4 regions of the Nocardioides sp. YIM 152588 genome follow, and region 1 is predicted to be linked to each of the others. Evidence: predicted binding sites of a transcription regulator. Region 1 holds the regulator's gene; each other region holds the start of a gene.
What was found. The regulator LexA, encoded in region 1, represses DNA repair genes until DNA is damaged. The targets are predictions, from matches to a motif close to TCGAACANNTGTTCGA.
Positions count from the first base shown of each region.

Region 1 (4,493 bases):
AGGGCGCGGGCCGGCTGATCCGGACCCACGCCGACAAGGGCGTCGTCGCGGTGCTCGACCCGCGGCTGGCCACGGCGCGGTACGGCAGCTTCCTCAAGGCGAGCCTGCCGCCGATGTGGCCGACCACCGACCCGGCTGTGGTGCGCAAGGCGCTGGGGCGGCTCGCCGGCGCTGCGCCGGCCGAGCAGGCCGGCTGACCCCGAGCGCTGCCGGTGGTTGAGGTGCGAGCGGAGCGAGCCTCGAAACCACCCGCCCGGACCCTCAGCGGATCAGCGTGGCGCGCACCTTCTGCGGCGCCTTGTTGTCGCGGGGCTTGCCCTGGCACGTGTAGTTCCAGCCGCGCCCGAGGTCGCACCAGTAGCGGGTGCTGGCGTTCACCATGCTGACCTCGATCCACTTCACCTCGCCCTTGGTGAAGGGGAGCCGCTTCACCCGGCGGCCCTCGGAGTTGAGGGTCAGCCGCACCCGCTGGGGAGACTTGCCCGCGCGCTTGATGACGACCGCCGCGGAGCCGCCGATCGCGGGCGGGTTGCCCTTGACGACGAGCTTGAGCCGGCGCTGTCCCTTCGAGGCGGGCTTGAACCGCAGGGTCCGGGCGGCGAGGTGGTTGAGCTTGAAGGTGGTCGCGCTCTTCGGGTGGGCCGCGGTCGGCTTGATGCGCTTGTACAGCGGTGCCACCGGGTAGTACTTCTGCGCCCCCTCGTCGCTGTAGCTGGCGCGGGCGCGCCGGTTGGCGACCACGAAGTCGGTGAACACCTCGGTCATGTCGGTGCCGCGGGCCTCCAGGGCCTTGCGGATCGCCTGGACCGAGTAGCGCGACTTCGCGCCGGCACCGCTGTGCGCCATGGACTCCCAGAGCTCGCGGAGCAGGACGGGCATGCCTCCGTGCTGGGCGGGGAACCGGTCCGTGAGGTACTGGAAGAAGATCCAGGCCCCGTACGCGTAGGAGCCGTTGAAGGTGTCCAGCGGGGTCTGGGGGTGCCGGATCGGCCCGTACGGCAGGTAGGCGATGTTGTCGTTGACGTCGTCGTAGAGCTGGTCCTCGGCCCAGGTGGCGGTCGCCTCCAGGATCCAGGAGTCCTCGTCGACGTCGTAGCCGTACTGGACCGCGTGGAAGTACTCGTGGGCGGCGGTCACCTGGAGGTTCTCCAGCGGCGTACGACGGTTGAAGATGGCGTCGGTGTAGTTGTTGTCGAGGACGCAGTAGGCCCACGTGCGCAGGTGCAGGTCGCCGTAGGGGTCGCCGTCGATCACGTCGGGGTCGTCGGTGGTGCAGTAGCCGTACAGCGCCAGGGTGGCGGACACCAGCTGAGCGAGGTAGATGTCGGGCAGGTCGGCCTCGGTGGCGGTCATGCCGTCCGCGCCGCGCCCGTCGTCGCTGAGCACCGGCCGGTAGCCGGCGCCGGTGTAGGCGCCCGCCACGTGGTCCATCTCGCGCAGCACCGTGTCGACGTAGTCGGGGATGCCGTTGACCTCGCCCGAGAAGTTGCCGCCCGGGCCGTCGTCCTCGGCCGGCACCCTGTCCGCCGTGGTGGTGACCCAGTGCACGCAGACCTGGTCGCTGCACTCGTAGTACTGCGTGGCGGAGGCGTCGTAGCAGGCGTACTCGTGGTCGCACGTCGCGGGCCCGGTGGTGTCGGTGGGCCGGGCGAGCAGGCGTTGCGCCTGCTCGCGTTCGGCGGCCGGCAGCGCGGCGGCCTGGGCGGCCAGGTCGTGCAGCGCGATCGTGAGCTCGGCCGGCTCGTCCTCGGGCCCCTCGCCGTCGCCGTCCAGGATCTCCTGCACGGTCTCGAGCGCCTCCAGGGCGTGCTCCTGCGCCTGCTCCGCGGCCTGCTCGGGCAGGGTCGGCGCGACCGGTGCGGTGGGATCCGCCGTCGCTGCGGGGCCGACCGGGGCGAAGGCCAGGGTCCCGCTGAGGGCGAGGATCAGTCCGCCGAGGGCGGTTCGTCGGAGGCGCACGCGGGTGCTCGCATTTCGAAGGGGGGAGCGGATGGACGGGCTCGACCCTATGCCTCGACCCCGGGTGACGAGCAACGGCACCGCCATCCCCGCCCCGGTTCTCGGGGTGTCGTGGGGAGGGCGGTGCCGTCCGGGCGTGCTGTGGGGCCGAGGGGTCAGACGCGTCGGAGGACCGCGGTGACCTTGCCGAGGATCGTCGCGTCGGTGCCGTCGATCGGCTCGAACGCGGGGTTGTGCGGCAGCAGCCAGACCTTGCCGTCCTTGCGCTGGAACGTCTTGACCGTGGCCTCGCCGTCGATCATGGCGGCGACGATCTCGCCGTTCTCGGCGGTGCTCTGCTGCCGGATGACGACGTAGTCGCCGTTGCAGATCGCGGCCTCGATCATCGACTCACCGCTGACCTCGAGCAGGAACAGCTGGCCGTCGCCGACGAGCTGACGGGGGAGCGGGAAGACGTCCTCGACCCGCTCCTCGGCGAGGATCGGGCCGCCGGCCGCGATGCGGCCGACCACGGGCACGTTCGTCGCGGTCGGGGCGACGTCGCCGATCCCGGTCTCGTCCACCGGGCTCCCCTCGGTGCTGGAGATGGAGCGGCGCGCGGCCATCACCTCCGGGAGGAAGACCTCGATCGCGCGGGGGCGGTTGGGGTCGCGCTTGAGGTAGCCCTTCTCCTCCAGCACGCGCAGCTGGTGGGCGACGCTGGAGGTGCTGGTCAGGCCCACCGACGAGCCGATCTCGCGCATGCTCGGCGGGTAGCCGCGCTGCTCGATGGAGTCCTTGATGGTGGCGAGGATCCGCTGCTGCCGTGGGGTGAGGCCGGTGGCGTCGGGTGGGCCGTCCGGGAACTCGCGGACCGCGCCCCTGCCGCCCGTTCTCTTGTCGGTCATCGGGTCCTCCTCGGAACCTGCTGGCCTGCGCTGGCAGTGCTGCGCGGTGCCGTACGTCGTGGGCGTCCTGCTCCGTGTCGTGCCATGTCGTGCGAAGTCGTGCCAAGTCGTGCCAAGTCGTGCTGGTTCCCTGACGGTAGCGCGAGCGGCGCCGTCGATCAAACACGTGTTCGAAGTCGCGTGTCGCGTTTCGGGGGTCCCTGGCGTACTCGAACAATCGAACACGCATTCGAACAGGTCCTTGACCTGTTCGAACACCTGCTCTAACCTCGTACACGTGTTCGATCGAACAGATGATCGACGGACCGCCGGCAGAGACGCAACGGATCTGTCGGAGGGTCCGAGCAGAGTCTGATTCGCACCCGACAGCCCCGAGGCTCCGAACGACGGAGCCACTTCCCCCGGAGGTCACGATGAGCACCACCGTCAGCAGCATCAGCACCGCCCGTCCCGCCCGCACGGTCGCCCGCTCCCGCGGCAAGGCTGACCGATCCGGCGTGCGCCTGACCCGGCGCGGCCGCGTCGTGGTGTTCGTGCTCGGACTGCTGGTGGCCTTCGGCCTCGGCATCCTGCTGGCCTCCGGCTCGCTGGCGTCCGAGGAGAAGGGCGCCGCGCCGGTCGAGGTGGTGACGGTGGTTCCGGGCGACACCCTGTGGGACATCGCGAGCGACGCCGCCGCGGAGACCGGTACGTCCGACGTGCGGGCGATGATCCGCCGGATCCAGGAGCTCAACTCGCTGGACACCAGCTCGGTCTACGCCGGCCAGGACCTCCGGGTTCCGACCGCCTGACCCGCGCGCCGCACGGCGCGCCCACCGACACGTCCGTCGCCTCGACCCCGGCGGACGGGGCCCCTCAGGCCCAGGGGAAGACGAGGGGCGGGATCTCTGCAGAGATCCCGCCCCTCGCGCCATTTCCGTATGGCGGCCCCGCCGGCGCTGTCAGTCGCCGTAGCCGACGAGGGTGGGGTGGGCTTCGACGGCGGTGAGTGTGGTGGGGGCACCGGAGATGGTGACGGTGCCGTCGACGGGTTGCCAGGGGCCGCCGTTGACGCGGTAGTCGGCGGTGTAGGTGGCGTCGAGGCGGGGGTGGTACCGGCCGGTGTGCCGGTAGTTGTGGGTCAGGGCGAGCGCGGGGTAGGGGGCGCCGGCGGTGGTGGTGTCGCGGGTGGTGCCGTCACCGAAGTCCCAGTGGTACGTGGCGATGGTGATGTGCAGGTCCACGCGTTGGCCGAGGATGACGACGGTGCGCTCCAGGGGTGCGGCGGGGGAGTAGAAGTTGGTCTCGAAGTTGACCAGGGTCCGGCCGTCGGGTGGTTCGATCGCGAGCTCGGCGGCGTGGAGCGGGATGCGGCGGAAGGCTTCGAGGACCATGCCGAGGGTGATGGTGGCTGGCTCGGCGGCCTCGTCCTCGCCGGGGCAGTAGGTCCCCTCGGACAGGATGTTCCCCGTCTCGGGATCGGTGTACCAGAACGCGACCTCGTTCTGTCCATCCGGGCATACGGCGGGTTCGTAGCAGAGCGCCGCGCTCTCGAGGGCGCACGCGTTGTACTCGTGGTAGATCGGCGCTGTCGCGCCGGTTGTATTGTCGGATTCCGGCGGTGCGGAATCGTCCGGTATCTCTTCACTGGCGCCGATGGTGATTCCA
Region 1 covers NZ_JBEGDJ010000004.1:141,527-146,019, reverse strand. The annotation lists gene ABLM29_RS04220 (ATP-dependent DNA helicase) at 1-197, shown strand, start outside; gene ABLM29_RS04215 (MXAN_6640 family putative metalloprotease) at 262-1,959, opposite strand; gene lexA (transcriptional repressor LexA) at 2,115-2,846, opposite strand; gene ABLM29_RS04205 (LysM peptidoglycan-binding domain-containing protein) at 3,260-3,637, shown strand; gene ABLM29_RS04200 (PKD domain-containing protein) at 3,788-4,493, opposite strand, start outside.

Region 2 (4,493 bases), on a different contig from region 1:
CACGCGCCCGTGGGTGATGTCGCACAGCGCGCAGTGCCGAGTTCCGCGCGCCCGAGCCCAGACGTACGCCACCTCGCCGAGCAGGCCGCCGTCCGCGTTGTACACCCCGATCAGACGGGTGACGGACTGGTCTTCCACGCGCGCCTCCTGGCGGTCGAGTCGCGGGCCTCGGTCCGAGGCTAGCCCGACCCGCACAGCACGTCCGTTCGTGCCGCGCCGAGTGCGTTCGCTCGCGGCGGGCGACGCGCAGACTGGCTGGCGGGGACCGCTCGCGAACGGGGTGGCGCTGTCGTAGCGTCGAGAGCGTGAGCTCCGTGCTTGAGCGCCTGACCAGGGCGCAGAACGATCACGACGCGGTGTCGTTCGCGAGCTACTTCACCGAGGGCTACCGAAGTGAACAGCCCGTGCATCCGGGCAGGGCGTTCACCGGCCGGGAGCAGGTGCGCGAGAACTGGACGTCGGTCTTCGCCGGTGTGCCCGACTTCCGGAGCGAGCTCGTCGCGTCGTGCCGGGATGGGGACGTCGAGTGGGGCGAGGTCCACTGGTGGGGACACCATGTCGACGGGGCGGTCTTCGAGATGCGCGGGGTGATCATTGCCACCATCCGCGACGACCGGATCGCGAAGGCCAGACTCTTCGTCGATGCGGTCGAGCGCTCCGGCAGCGACATCGAGGCCGCCGTCGAACAGTCGTACCGGCCTCCTCCCGCCGAGGAGTGAGCGCGGGCGCTGAGCGCCGCTACGGGGAGCGTGGGAAGAGCCGCACCTCGGCGCGGTGGCTGTCGCTCCGGAACGTGGCGTCGCACGTGCGGAGCGGTGCCTCGATCGGATGAGGGGCTGCCATCTCGCCGGCGAGGCTGTCGAGCAGGTCTGCGTCGGCGTCTCGCCCGATCAGCGCCTCGACCACCATGTGCGTATCCCGCGTCAGGTTCTAGCGGCGCCACGGCAGGTCAGGGCGTAGATCGGGATGATCCCCGATGTTGATCGCGGCTCCACATGCGCACGCTGTGGCCGTGAACAAGATTCCGGTGACGGCGCCGAGCCCTGTGTTCGGGGAGCGGGTCGTGGGTGCGGCGGCGATCGCGTTGGTAGCGTCGCTGGTCATCCAGAATGCGGTGCTGGTCTGGGCCGGAGCGCCCGGCTTCGGCGACCCGATCGAGAAGGTGCTCGCCTTCCACGCGGAGAACAGAGGCGCGGTCGCGATCGCGGTCGGCTCAGAGGCGCTGAACCTGCCGCTGCTGCTCGTGTTCGTGACCGGTCTCCACGGACTGGTCGGACGTCGCGGGGGCGTGGGCGCCGACTGGTCGCGCCTCGCGGTGGCCGCGGGCGCGACTCTCGCGGCGGTCTTCGCGCTCTACGCCGTTCTGTGGAACGGAGTCGTGTTGTCCGCCGGCGAGCCCACCGAGCCGAGCCCGCTGTTCGAGCTCGTCTGGCAGTTGCATGCAGGAGCGTTCGCGCTCGCGCTGCCGGCGCTCGGCACCACCTTCATCGGCACTGCGCTGGCGGCGCATGCGAGTCAGCTGGCGGCGCCGTGGCAGCGTGTGCTCGGCCTGGCCGGCGGAGGCCTGCTGATCGCCGCCGGGGTGGCCAACCTCGCGATCGCTGACGGCTCGCCGATCCTGTTCGTGGGGATGCTCGGCTACGCCGCGTGGCTCGTATGGCTCCTGGTGACCGGGGTGCGGCTGGTTCTGATGGCCAGGAAGGACGGCGCCGCCTAGGAACCGTCCCGTCACGCGGCAGCCCCGAGATTGCGTCAATCTGGATGAGCCGAAGTGCACGACCTCTGGTCGGCATGCGAGTGCGTCGCTGGCGGCGGTATGCCGCACCCAACGCCTCGGGCCTGTGGATGAGATCTACCCCAACCTGACTATCGAACGCCAGTTCGGTTGTCGCGTAGAATCAGGACAAGCCGCCACCGCTCCCGAAGGCCGCACGATGACCCTGCTCCCCGGTCCTGTCCCGCACCGCATCACGCGTGCGGTGGCCGCTTGCCGGGACGCGCTGGTGTCGGTGGCCGACGCACGGGCCGCCTACCTCAGCACCGCCGAGAAGGCAGACCTGCTCACCGAACTGGTGGCCCTGGAGACGCAGGTCGCCGAGCTGCGGCTGCGTGCGATGGCCGCATCCGGGGACGTCGCCGACACGCACGGGGCGCGGGACGTGGCCGCATGGCTGGCCCACCGCGCGAACGTGGAGGTCGCCCGGCTCCGGCCCGAGGGTCGGCTGGCGGAAACGATCGACCAGCGCTGGCCCGAGGTCGGCGCCGCGATGGCCACCGGACGGCTCTCGCTGGACCAGGCCAAGACCATCGTGCATGCCCTCGACGCCCTCCCCGACCGCATCGACGACACCCTCCAGCGCGACGCCGAGGCCCGGCTGGTCGCGCTCGGGACCGGCGACGCCGCCGAGTGCGGCGGACTCGGGATGCTCCCCCAGCACCTGCGGGTGCTCGGCCGCCGGGTGCTCGACGTCGTCGCCCCCGAGGTCGCCGAGGACGAGGAGGCCCGCCGTCTCCACGCCGAGGAGACCCGTGCCCAGGCCGCGTTGTCGGTGCGGATGAAGCCGCTCGGCGACGGCGCCACCCGGGTCACCATGACGCTGCCCGACGCCACGGCGACCCGGCTGGCCACCTACCTCGACGCCCTCACGTCGCCGCGTGGGGAGGTTACGAGGCTCGCTTCGCTCGCACCTCAGGCACCGGAGGTGGAGCGGCTGCCTCGACACCGCGCCCTCGGCCACGCCTTCTGCACCCTGCTCGACCGCCTCGACCCGAGCACGCTGCCCGACCACGGCGGCGACGCCACCACCGTCATGGTCACCATCGGGATCGAGGACCTGCGCAAGCGGCTCGGCGCCGCCGGCCTCCTCGACAGCGTCACCTCCGACGGCAGCGGCCGGATCACCGCCGCCCACGCCCGCCGCTTGGCCTGCACCGCCAAGATCGTCCCCGCGGTCCTCGGCGGCAGGTCGGAGGTCCTCGACCTCGGCCGAGCCCAACGACTCTTCACCCCCGCCCAACGCAAGGCCCTCCGCCTGCGCGACACCACCTGCCGCGCCGAGGGTTGCACCGTCCCCGCCACCTGGTGCGACGCCCACCACCACACCCCCTGGTCCCACGGCGGCCCCACCGACCTCGCCAACGCGGTCCTGCTCTGTGGGTACCACCACCACCGCGCCCACGACCCGACGTACGACACCACCAGGCTCCCCAACGGCGACCACCGCTACCACCGGCGGAGGTGAGGCGGCCGGCGACAGCCGGCGCCGCTCACCTCATGCCAAACGCACGACCTTCTCGAAGAAGACGCGGGTGAAGCCGTGCTCGGTCCGCCGGCCGACCTCGGCGTACCCCAGGCGCGCGTACAGCCGGATGTTCTCGACCATCACCACGTTCGTGTACAGCTCGACCACCCCGCGGCCGGTCGCCCTCGCGCGCTCCTCCGCGATGGCGATCAGCAGCCGGCCGATCCCCCGCCCCTGCCAGTCGGGATGGACCGCCACGTTCTTCAGGAGCGTGGTCGTCGGCTGGTCCACCACGACGACGAAGCCCGCGCGATCACCCGCGACCTCCGCCACCCAGACCAGGTCCTCGGCGACGGCCGCCGCGTAGTCCGCCACCATCGGGGGCGGTCGCGTCCCGCCCAGGCGCTCCACGTACGGCAGGTACGACGCCGCCGCGATCTCCGCGAGACGTCCGGCGTCGGACGCCCGTGCCCTCCGGGTCGTGACCGTGTCCACGCCCCCATGATCCGCCGACGACGGCGACCCGGCGGGCGTCAGCCCGCCGGGATGTGCCCGAACCGCCCCTTCTGGAAGTCCTCGTAGGCGCCGAGCACCTCGGACTTGGTGTTCATCACGAACGGCCCCGCCCAGGCGATCGGCTCGCGGATCGGCCGCCCGCCCAGCACCACGACGTCCAGCTGCGGGGAGCGCGACTCCTGCGCGCCGTCGGCCGCCAGCGTCAGGAAGTCGCCCGGGCCGAAGACGGCGGTCTGGCCCGACTCGAGCGGGCGGCCCTCGATCCCCACGGTGCCCCGACCGCCGAGGACGTAGGCGAGCGCGTTGAACTCCACCTCCCACGGCAGGTCGATCCGCGCGCCCGGCTCCAGCGAGACGTGGACCAGGCTCATCGGGGTATGCGTGGCGCCCGGGCCGTCGTGGCCGGCCACGCTGCCCGCGATCACCCGGACCAGGGCCCCCGCATCGGCAGACGTCAGCAGCCGGACCTCCCCGGCCCGGATGTCCTGGTAGCGGGGGTCGGTCAGCTTCGACGCGCGCGGCAGGTTCACCCACAGCTGGATCCCGTGGAACAGCCCGCCGGACTGCACCAACCACTCCGGCGGCGCCTCGATGTGCAGCAGCCCCGACCCGGCGGTCATCCACTGGGTGTCGCCGTTGGTGATGGTGCCGCCCCCACCGTGGGAGTCCTGGTGGTCGAAGACGCCGTCGATCATGTAGGTGACCGTCTCGAAGCCGCGGTGCGGGTGCCACGGC
Region 2 covers NZ_JBEGDJ010000014.1:50,907-55,399, reverse strand. The annotation lists gene ABLM29_RS09520 (hypothetical protein) at 1-138, opposite strand, end outside; gene ABLM29_RS09515 (nuclear transport factor 2 family protein) at 306-719, shown strand; gene ABLM29_RS09510 (hypothetical protein) at 739-909, opposite strand; gene ABLM29_RS09505 (hypothetical protein) at 1,013-1,717, shown strand; gene ABLM29_RS09500 (HNH endonuclease signature motif containing protein) at 2,010-3,242, shown strand; gene ABLM29_RS09495 (GNAT family N-acetyltransferase) at 3,273-3,737, opposite strand; gene ABLM29_RS09490 (pirin family protein) at 3,776-4,493, opposite strand, start outside.
Region 2: the regulator LexA is predicted to act here: its motif matches at 1,870-1,885, upstream of ABLM29_RS09500 (HNH endonuclease signature motif containing protein).

Region 3 (4,493 bases), on a different contig from region 1:
CCCGTGTGACCACGTGGATCGAGCCCGGCGAGGGCATCCCCTTGACTGGTACCGAGACGTTCAGGGGTCTGGATGCGACCGTCGTGGAGTTCTGGGGGTACGCCATGCGCGACCTACGGACCAATACGACGCGCGGCCTGCTAGCGGAGTGGCTTGTGGCGCGCGCTGTGGGGGCTACGGAGGTGCAGCCCGAGTGGAAGGAGTTCGACGTCCGGTCGCCCGATGGCATCAGGATCGAGGTGAAGTCGAGCGCCTATCTCCAGTCCTGGGGTCAGGCTCGGCACTCGACCATCCGGTTCGGTGGGCTGAAGGCGCGCGCCTGGGACCCACTCACCGGCGAGGGTGAGCCTTCCTTCAACGCAGACGTCTACGTGTTCTGCGTGCAGACGGCCCAGGTGCACGCGTCCTACGACCCGCTGGACGTCCGCCAGTGGGACTTCTATGTTCTCCCGGTCGACGTTGTCCAGCGGATCGACCAGCGGTCGCTCGGCCTGCGAGCGGTACAGGCCTACGCGGAGGCTGTTCCGTACGAGGGGCTGGCGGATGCCGTCCGTGCTGTCTCCGTTCCTGGCGTCGCCTGAGCGGGCGGTGGCTTCGGCTCACCGCCGTCGGTGGTAGCGGTGGTCGCCGTTGGGCAGCCGGTCGGCCTCGAACGCCGTGTCGTGGGCCCGGTGGTGGTGGAACCCACACAGCAGGACGGCGTTGGCCAGGTCCGTGCCGCCGCCGCGTGACCACGCGGTCTCGTGGTGGGCGTCGCACCAGGTCGCCGGGACCGTGCACCCTTCCGCGCGGCAGGTGGTGTCACGCAGCCTCAGCGCCTTGCGCTGGGCTGCGTTGAAGAGCCGTTGCCCGCGCCCGAGGTCGAGGACCTCCGACGTGCCGCCGAGGACCGCGGGGACGATCTTGGCGGTGCACGCCAGGCGGCGGGCGTGGGCAGCGGTGATCCGACCGATCCCGTCCGCGGTCACGCTGTCGAGGAGGCCGGCGGCACCGAGGCGCTTCTGCAGGTCCTCCAGGCCGACGGTGACCATGACCGTGGTGGCGTCGCCGCCGTGCTCGGGCAGAGTAGCGGGGTCGAGGCGGTCGAGCAGCGCGCAGAACCCGTGCCCGAGCACCCGGTGCCGGGGCAGCCGGTCCACCTCCGGCGCGGTGGTCCGGGGCGACGTGAGGGCGTCAAGGTAGGTGGCCAGCCGGGTGGCGGTCGCGTCGGGGAGGGTCATGGTGACCCGGGTGGCGCCGTCGCCGAGCGGCCTCATCCGCACCGACAAGGCGGCCTGGGCGTGGGTCTCCTCGGCGTGGAGGCGGCGGGCTTCCTCGTCCTCGGCGACCTCGGGGGCGACCACGTCCAGCACCCGCCGGCCCAGGACGCGCAGGTGCTGGGGCAGCATCCCGAGCCCGCCGCACTCGGCGGCCTCGCCGGTCCCGAGTGCGACCAGCCGCGCCTCGGCATCGGCCCGCACCTCGTCCCCGACCCTCCCGGGCAGAGCGTCGAGGGCATGCACGATGGTTTTGGCCTGGTCCAGTGACAGGCGTCCGGTGGCCATCGCGGCCCCGACGTGTGGCCAGCGCTGGTCGATTGCCTCGGCCAGCCGGCCCTCGGGGCGCAGCCGGGCGATCTCCACGTTGGCGCGGTGCGCGAGCCACCCGGCCACGTCGCGGGCCCCGTGCGCGTCCGCGACGTCGCCGGCGATCGTCCGCAGCCGGAGCTCGGCGACCTGGGCCTCCAGTGCGACCAGCTCGGTGAGCAGGTCCTCCTTCTCCCGGGTGCCCAGGTAGTTGGCCTGCGCGCCCACCACCGCCCCCAGTGCTTCGCGTGCCTCGGCTACGGCACGCGTGAGGCGGTGCGTGGTGGGACCGGGAAGGAGGGTCATCGTGCGGCCTTCGGGAGCGGTGGCGGCGTACCTCGATTGTACGCGGGAAACGAACTGGAGTTCGATCGTCAGAATCGATGAAACAGCAGGTCACAGGCGTGTGGTGCGTTGCGCGGCGGACAGGCCGACCCACGGAGTCGGCCTCACCTGCGCTCGGCGAGCCGCTTGATCTCCAGCATCATCCGGCGGCTCATCACGAAGGAGATCGGCTCGATCGGGAAGCGCCCGAAGGCGAGGCGGCTCCGCCAGTCCGGCCCGTAGTCGTAGCGCCCCCGGGTGAGCAGTCGGCTCCCGCCGCCGGGGGCCGGGGTGATCACGAACTGCCAGGTGGACCTCCCCCAGCTCCGCCCGTCGCCGACCTCGGCCGGCGACCCGACGAGCACGAGGGCATACGGAGGGTCCGCGACCGCCACCCGCAGCGCCGGCGTCGAGGGGTGCAGGCGGATCTCGTCGCCGACGGCGGGGTGCTGGTGCTCGGGCAGGACCTCCGCGGTGTTCTCGATCCGGCAGCCGACCAGGTTCTCCAGCGCCTCGTAGGTGTAGAAGCCGCCCCGACCCTGGCCGACCTGGGCGACCCACGGCCACACCGACTCCGGCGGGGCATCGACGCCCACGCCGAGCGTGTAGGACCAGCGCGGATCGGGCACCTGGTCGTCGCCCGCCAGCGCGTCGGTCGCCTCGGTGCCGGCCGTGCCCCAGCGCCGGCGCCGACGGCCGATGACCGGCGTCGCGACCAGGTGCCACGCGATCAGCGCGGCGCCCTCGAGAGCGGCCGGGACTCCGGTGCCCGGCGGGTCAGCGGCCATGGCGTCCTCCTCGGGGTGCCCGGGCTCATCCTGCCGCCGCTGCGTCGCCCTCGGCAGGGTCGTGTGGCCCAGGCATCGGGATTCCGATGTCACAGGCACACGACCCGGGCCCGACCCGCCGGGCCCGACCCGGGACCCTCCCGTCCGCTCCGACGAACCCCGTCAGGCCAGGCCCTTCAACATCAGGTTCCAGTACATCGCCGGCAGGCCTGTCCGCTTGAGCCACCACATGTCCCGCCGCTCCTTGGTGGTGTCGATCAGCGGGAAGCTGGGGTGGGGCTCCATCGTGTAGTCGAACTCGGCCAGCAGCACCTTGTTGCGCGAGGTGGTCAGGGGGCAGGAGGCGTAGCCGTCGTACCGGGCCTCCAGCGGGCGACCTGCGCGGTGCGCGAGGAGGTTCTCCACCAGCACCGGCGCCTGGTGGCGCACGGCCGCCCCGGTCTTGGAGTTGGGCGTCGAGCCGGCGTCGCCGAGCGAGAACACGTCGGGGTAGCGGGTGTGCTGGAGCGTGTACTGGTCGACCTCGACGTACCCGCCGGGGTTGTCGGCCGCCGCCAGCGGACCCGCCTTGATCCAGTCCGGCGCGGACTGGGGCGGTACGACGTGCAGCAGGTCGTAGTCGATGGTCTCCTTGGTCCCCGCGGCATTGTCGGCCACGACGACGCCGCGGCCGTCGGCGTCGATCTCGACCGCCTCGCTGTTGAAGCGCACCTCGATCCCGTAGTGGGCGGCGACGCGCTCGAGCTCCTTCGCGAAGACCGGGACGCCGAACATCCCCGGCGTCGGCAGCACGAGCACCTTCCGGATCCGGTCGTTCACGCCCTGCTGGCGCCAGTAGTCCGAGGCCAGGTAGGCGATCTTCTGCGGGGCACCCGCGCACTTGATCGGGGCCGAGGGCATGGTGAAGACCGCGGTTCCGGAGGTCATCGCCTGGATGTTGGCCCAGGTCCGCGGCGCCAGGTCGAGGCGGTAGTTGCTCGTGACCGGGACCGTGGTGAGCGCCTCCGACATGCCGGGCACGGTGTCCCAGTCGAGCTGGATGCCGGGGGCGACGACGAGCTGGTCGTACCCGAGGATCGCGCCCTTGGTCGTGGTGACCGTGTGGGCGTCGGGATCCACGGACTCCGCGCCGTCCTGCACCCAGGCGACGCCCTTGGGGATCACGCTCGCCATCGGCCGGGTCGTCTCCGACGCCGAGGCGCGGCCGGCGCCGACCAGCGTGAACAGCGGCTGGTAGTAGTGCGTGTCGGACGGATCCAGGAGGCCGATCCGGTCGACCCCCTTGCGGCGCAGCCGGGCGGCGACGCTGACGCCGGCGCTGCCCGCGCCGATCACGAGGACGTTGAAGTGCTGGGCGGTGGCCATCTGTCTCTCCTGTTCGTCCGATCTGTCCGGATGTCCGGACATTTAGACGGTACGTGGCGTCGGTCACACAGACAAGGGCCGACGTCGGCCGTGGCCGACGCGGGCCGTGACCGCCGCACTACGCCACCGGGCGACATCCCGACCAGTCGGTATGATCCCCGTATGTCCGAGGTCGAGGCAGACGCCACCGCACCCCGACGCGGCCGCCCGCCGACCACCGTCGACGGCCTCAGCGTGCCGGAGCGGCTGGTCGAGACCGCCGTGCGGCTCTTCTCCGAGAAGGGGTTCGAGCGGACCTCGGTGCAGGACGTGGTCTCCGCGGCGGGGGTGACCAAGGGGGCGATGTACCACTACTTCTCCTCCAAGGACGACCTGCTGCACGAGATCTACGCCCGCGTGCTCCGGCTCCAGCAGGAGAACCTGGAGCGGTTCGCGGCGCTGGACGCGCCGG
Region 3 covers NZ_JBEGDJ010000010.1:75,983-80,475, reverse strand. The annotation lists gene ABLM29_RS07595 (hypothetical protein) at 6-581, shown strand; gene ABLM29_RS07590 (HNH endonuclease signature motif containing protein) at 600-1,793, opposite strand; gene ABLM29_RS07585 (hypothetical protein) at 2,015-2,677, opposite strand; gene ABLM29_RS07580 (NAD(P)/FAD-dependent oxidoreductase) at 2,840-4,042, opposite strand; gene ABLM29_RS07575 (TetR/AcrR family transcriptional regulator) at 4,205-4,493, shown strand, end outside.
Region 3: the regulator LexA is predicted to act here: its motif matches at 1,921-1,936, upstream of ABLM29_RS07590 (HNH endonuclease signature motif containing protein).

Region 4 (4,493 bases), on a different contig from region 1:
AACTCGTCCATCCGGTGGCGCGCGCCCGCGACCAACGCGGGGCTGGTCGACGGGTACCGGGTGTACGTCTGGCCGGGCATCGACACGACGCCCTACACCTTCGACGTCGCCCCGAGCGCCGGCGAGATGAGCTTCTCGGTGCCGGCTGACTCGAAGTACTACGGGCCGGGACCCGGGGGATGGACCGGCGCCGGCATCTCCGTCCGCGCCCTCAAGGGCTACGGGACGGCCGGTGCGTCGACGCGCGTCGCCGGGTGGTGGCAGCTGTGGCCGCAGGGGATCTTCATGTACCGGAACCTCGGCTACTCCCAGTGCTCCATGGTCGGCGGGTACCAGTACTGGGACCCCAACGTCTGGGAGCCCTGGCACGTCCCGCCGAGCATGGACTGACCGCTGCGGGCGAGGGTCACGGGTCGGGCCTGGTGGGTGGGTCCGAGCACCCGTCGACTAGCGTCCGGCTGTGACCGGAACCGTCGGCGTCTTCGCGCTCCAGGGTGATGTCCGTGAGCACCTGCGGGTGCTCGAGGGGCTGGGCGTGCGTGCCAGGGGCGTCCGCCGCGCGTCCGAGCTCGACGAGTGCGATGCGCTCGTGCTGCCCGGGGGAGAGTCGACGACCATGGCCAAGCTGGCCCGGACCTTCGAGCTGCTCGAGCCGATCCGGCATCGGATCGGGGCCGGCATGCCGGTGCTGGGCACCTGTGCCGGGATGATCCTGCTCGCCGACCGGGTGCGCGACGGGGCGGCCGGCCAGGAGACGATCGGCGGCCTCGACGCCACCGTCCGCCGCAACGCGTTCGGACGCCAGGTGGACTCGTTCGAGACCGACCTCGACCTCGCCGGCCTCGACGACCCGGTGCACGCCGTGTTCATCCGGGCGCCGTGGGTGGAGGAGGTCGGCCCCGGCGTCGAGGTGCTGGCCACGGCGCACGACCACCCCGTCGCCGTACGGCAGGGGAACCTGCTGGCCACGTCGTTCCACCCGGAGGTCAACGGCGAGGACCGGGTGCACCGCCTGCTGCTGGATCTGGTCCAGCGATAGACTCGACGCCGCTGAAACAGCGCTGTTGTCGAGCGGGAAGTAGGGACGCATGTCTGGCCACTCCAAGTGGGCGACCACGAAGCACAAGAAGGCTGCGATCGACGCCAAGCGGGGCAAGCTCTTCGCGAAGCTGATCAAGAACATCGAGATCGCCGCCAAGATGGGTGGTCCCGACCCCGCCGGCAACCCGACGCTCTACGACGCCATCCAGAAGGCCAAGAAGCAGTCGGTGCCCAACAAGAACATCGACTCCGCGGTCAAGCGCGGCGGCGGCCTCGAGGGCGGCGGCGTCGACTACGAGACGATCATGTACGAGGTCTACGGCCCCCAGGGCGTCGCGCTCCTCGTCGAGTGCCTCACCGACAACCGCAACCGCGCCGCGATGGAGGTCCGCACCGCGGTCACCCGCAACGGCGGCACCATGGCCGACCCCGGCTCCGTCTCCCGCCTCTTCGTCCGCAAGGGCGTCGTCGTGGTGCCCAAGTCCCACGAGGGCACGGACGTGTCGGAGGACGACGTGCTGGAGGCGACCCTCGACGCCGGCGCCGAGGAGGTCAACGACCTCGGCGAGGCCTTCGAGGTCCAGTCCGAGGCCACCGACGTGGTCGCGGTCCGCACGGCGCTCCAGGACGCCGGCATCGAGTACGACTCCGCCGAGGTCCAGTTCGTCGCGACCATGGACATCCCGGTCGCCGAGCCCGACGCCGCGGCGAAGGTGTTCAAGCTCGTGGACGCCGTCGACGACCTCGACGACGTGCAGAACGTCTTCTCCAACGCCGACATCTCCGACGACGTGCTCGAGGCCATCGACGCCTGAGGTACGCCGGCCGCCCGGTGGTTGAGGTGCGAGCGAAGCGAGCCTCGAAACCACCACCACCGGGCGTGTCCGGCCCCGAAGCGCCCCGGCCGCCGGGTAGCCTGCGAACACCTGTTCGATCTGGCGACTAGGAGGCCGGGCATGCGCGTTCTCGGGATCGACCCGGGGCTGACCCGCTGCGGCATCGGTGTCGTGGAGGGGGCGCTCGGTCGCCCGCTGCGGATGCTCGACGTCGGAGTGGTGCGCACCTCGGCCCACCTCTCGGTGCCGGAGCGGCTGGTGACCATCGAGGCGGGGATCGACGCCCGGCTCGACGAGCACGAGCCGGACGCCGTCGCGATCGAGCGGATCTTCGCCCGGTCCGACGTCTCCACGATCATGGGCACGGCGCAGGCGGCCGGCATCGCGATGGTCTGCGCCGCCCGGCGCGGGCTCCCGGTCGCGCTGCACACCCCGAGCGAGGTCAAGGCCGCGGTCTCCGGCAACGGCCGCGCGGACAAGGCGCAGGTCGGCGCCATGGTGACCCGGATCCTGCGACTCGACGCCCCGCCGAAGCCGGCCGACGCCGCCGACGCGCTCGCGCTGGCCATCACCCACCTGTGGCGCGGGGGAGCCCAGGCCCGGATCGACGCGGCCGTCGCGGCCGCCCCCAGGACCGCCAACCGTCTGACCGCACGCACAGTTCGGAGCCCCCGATGATCGCCTTCGTCCGCGGCCGCGTCGCCGCCGTCACCCTCTCCAGCGTCGTCCTCGACGTGTCCGGCGTCGGCTACGAGCTGATGTGCACCCCGGCCACCCTCGCCACGCTCCGCGACGGGCAGGAGGCGACGCTGCCGACGAGCATGGTCGTCCGCGAGGACTCGATGACGCTCTACGGCTTCGCCGACGCCGACGAGAAGGCCGTCTTCGAGCTGGTGCAGACCGCGTCGGGCGTCGGCCCCAAGCTGGCCCAGGCCATCGTCGCCGTGCTCTCGCCCGACGGCATCCGGACCGCGATCGCCGGTGACGACGTCAAGACGCTGACCAAGGTCCCCGGCATCGGGCAGAAGGGCGCGCAGCGGATCATCCTCGAGCTCAAGGACCGCATCGGCGCGCCGACGGGTGGTCGGGTCGAGGCGCCGCGGACCACCGGCGCGGCGCCCTGGCGGGACCAGGTGACCCAGGCGCTGGTCGGCCTGGGCTACTCGACCAAGGACGCCGAGAAGGCGGTCGACGCGATCGCCCCGGACGCCGAGGCGATGAACGGCTCGGTCAACGTGAGCGTGCTGCTGCGCTCCGCGCTCCGCACCCTGTCGAAGGCCTGAGGACGGAGTTTCGATGCCCTTCCACGAGGACGAGCTCGAGGTGGCGGAGGAGACGCACCTGCGGTCGCTGACCACGGCAGAGGCGGACGGCGACGAGCGCGCCGTGGAGGCGGCGCTGCGCCCCCGCAACCTCGACGAGGTCGTCGGCCAGGCCCGCGTGCGCGACCAGCTCGGCCTGGTGCTCGAGGCCGCCCGCCAACGCGGCCGCGCGCCCGACCACGTGCTGCTCTCGGGGCCGCCCGGGTTGGGCAAGACGACCCTGGCGATGATCATCGCCGCCGAGATGGGGACCGCCCTGCGCCTGACCAGCGGCCCCGCGATCACGCACGCCGGCGACCTGGCAGCGATCCTCTCCGGCCTCAACGAGGGCGAGGTGCTCTTCGTCGACGAGATCCACCGGATGTCCCGGCCCGCCGAGGAGATGCTCTACCTGGCGATGGAGGACTTCCGGGTCGACGTCGTCATCGGCAAGGGGCCGGGCGCCACGGCGATCCCGATCGAGCTGCCGCCGTTCACCCTGGTCGGCGCCACCACCCGGGCCGGCCTGCTGCCCGGCCCGCTGCGCGACCGGTTCGGGTTCACCGCGCACCTCGAGTTCTACGAGCCGCACGAGCTGGACCGCATCGTGCACCGCTCGGCCGGGCTCCTCGGTGTGGAGCTCACCACCGAGGGCTCCGCCGAGATCGCCTCCCGCTCGCGCGGCACGCCACGGATCGCGAACCGGCTCCTTCGCCGGGTTCGCGACTTCGCTCAGGTCCGCGCCGACGGCGTCGTCACCGCCCCGGTCGCGCGCAACGCGCTCGACCTCTACGAGGTGGACGAGCTCGGACTGGACCGACTCGACCGCGGGGTGCTCGACGTGCTCTGCCGCCGCTTCGGCGGTGGCCCGGTCGGCGTCTCGACGCTGGCCGTCGCGGTCGGCGAGGAGCGGGAGACGGTCGAGGAGGTGGCCGAGCCGTTCCTGGTGCGCAACGGCTTCCTGGCGCGGACGCCACGGGGTCGCATCGCCACGGACGCCGCCTGGCGCCACCTGGGCATGGCCCCGCCCGCCGACTCCTACCTCGGCCGCGACCGGGGCGACGCGGACGACGACGCTCTCTTCGGCGACTGACCTGCGGCGACTCCGCTCGCTCGGCGGCGCGCCCACCTCGGAACCCCCTCGGTGCACGGGTGCGCGGGTGTGGCTGGCTACACTTGCCCGTCGGTCCGACCCTGCTCCGAGAACCCGGACCGGGTACCAACGTGCTGAGAGGCTTTTCGTGGAACTGATCTGGATCCTCGCGATCGCGGTGATCTTCTGGCTGCTGATGATCCGTCCCCAGCAGCGCCGGCA
Region 4 covers NZ_JBEGDJ010000013.1:3,337-7,829, forward strand. The annotation lists gene ABLM29_RS08785 (hypothetical protein) at 1-390, shown strand, start outside; gene pdxT (pyridoxal 5'-phosphate synthase glutaminase subunit PdxT) at 461-1,039, shown strand; gene ABLM29_RS08795 (YebC/PmpR family DNA-binding transcriptional regulator) at 1,089-1,856, shown strand; gene ruvC (crossover junction endodeoxyribonuclease RuvC) at 1,998-2,555, shown strand; gene ruvA (Holliday junction branch migration protein RuvA) at 2,552-3,160, shown strand; gene ruvB (Holliday junction branch migration DNA helicase RuvB) at 3,174-4,271, shown strand; gene yajC (preprotein translocase subunit YajC) at 4,420-4,493, shown strand, end outside.
Region 4: the regulator LexA is predicted to act here: its motif matches at 1,960-1,975, upstream of ruvC (crossover junction endodeoxyribonuclease RuvC).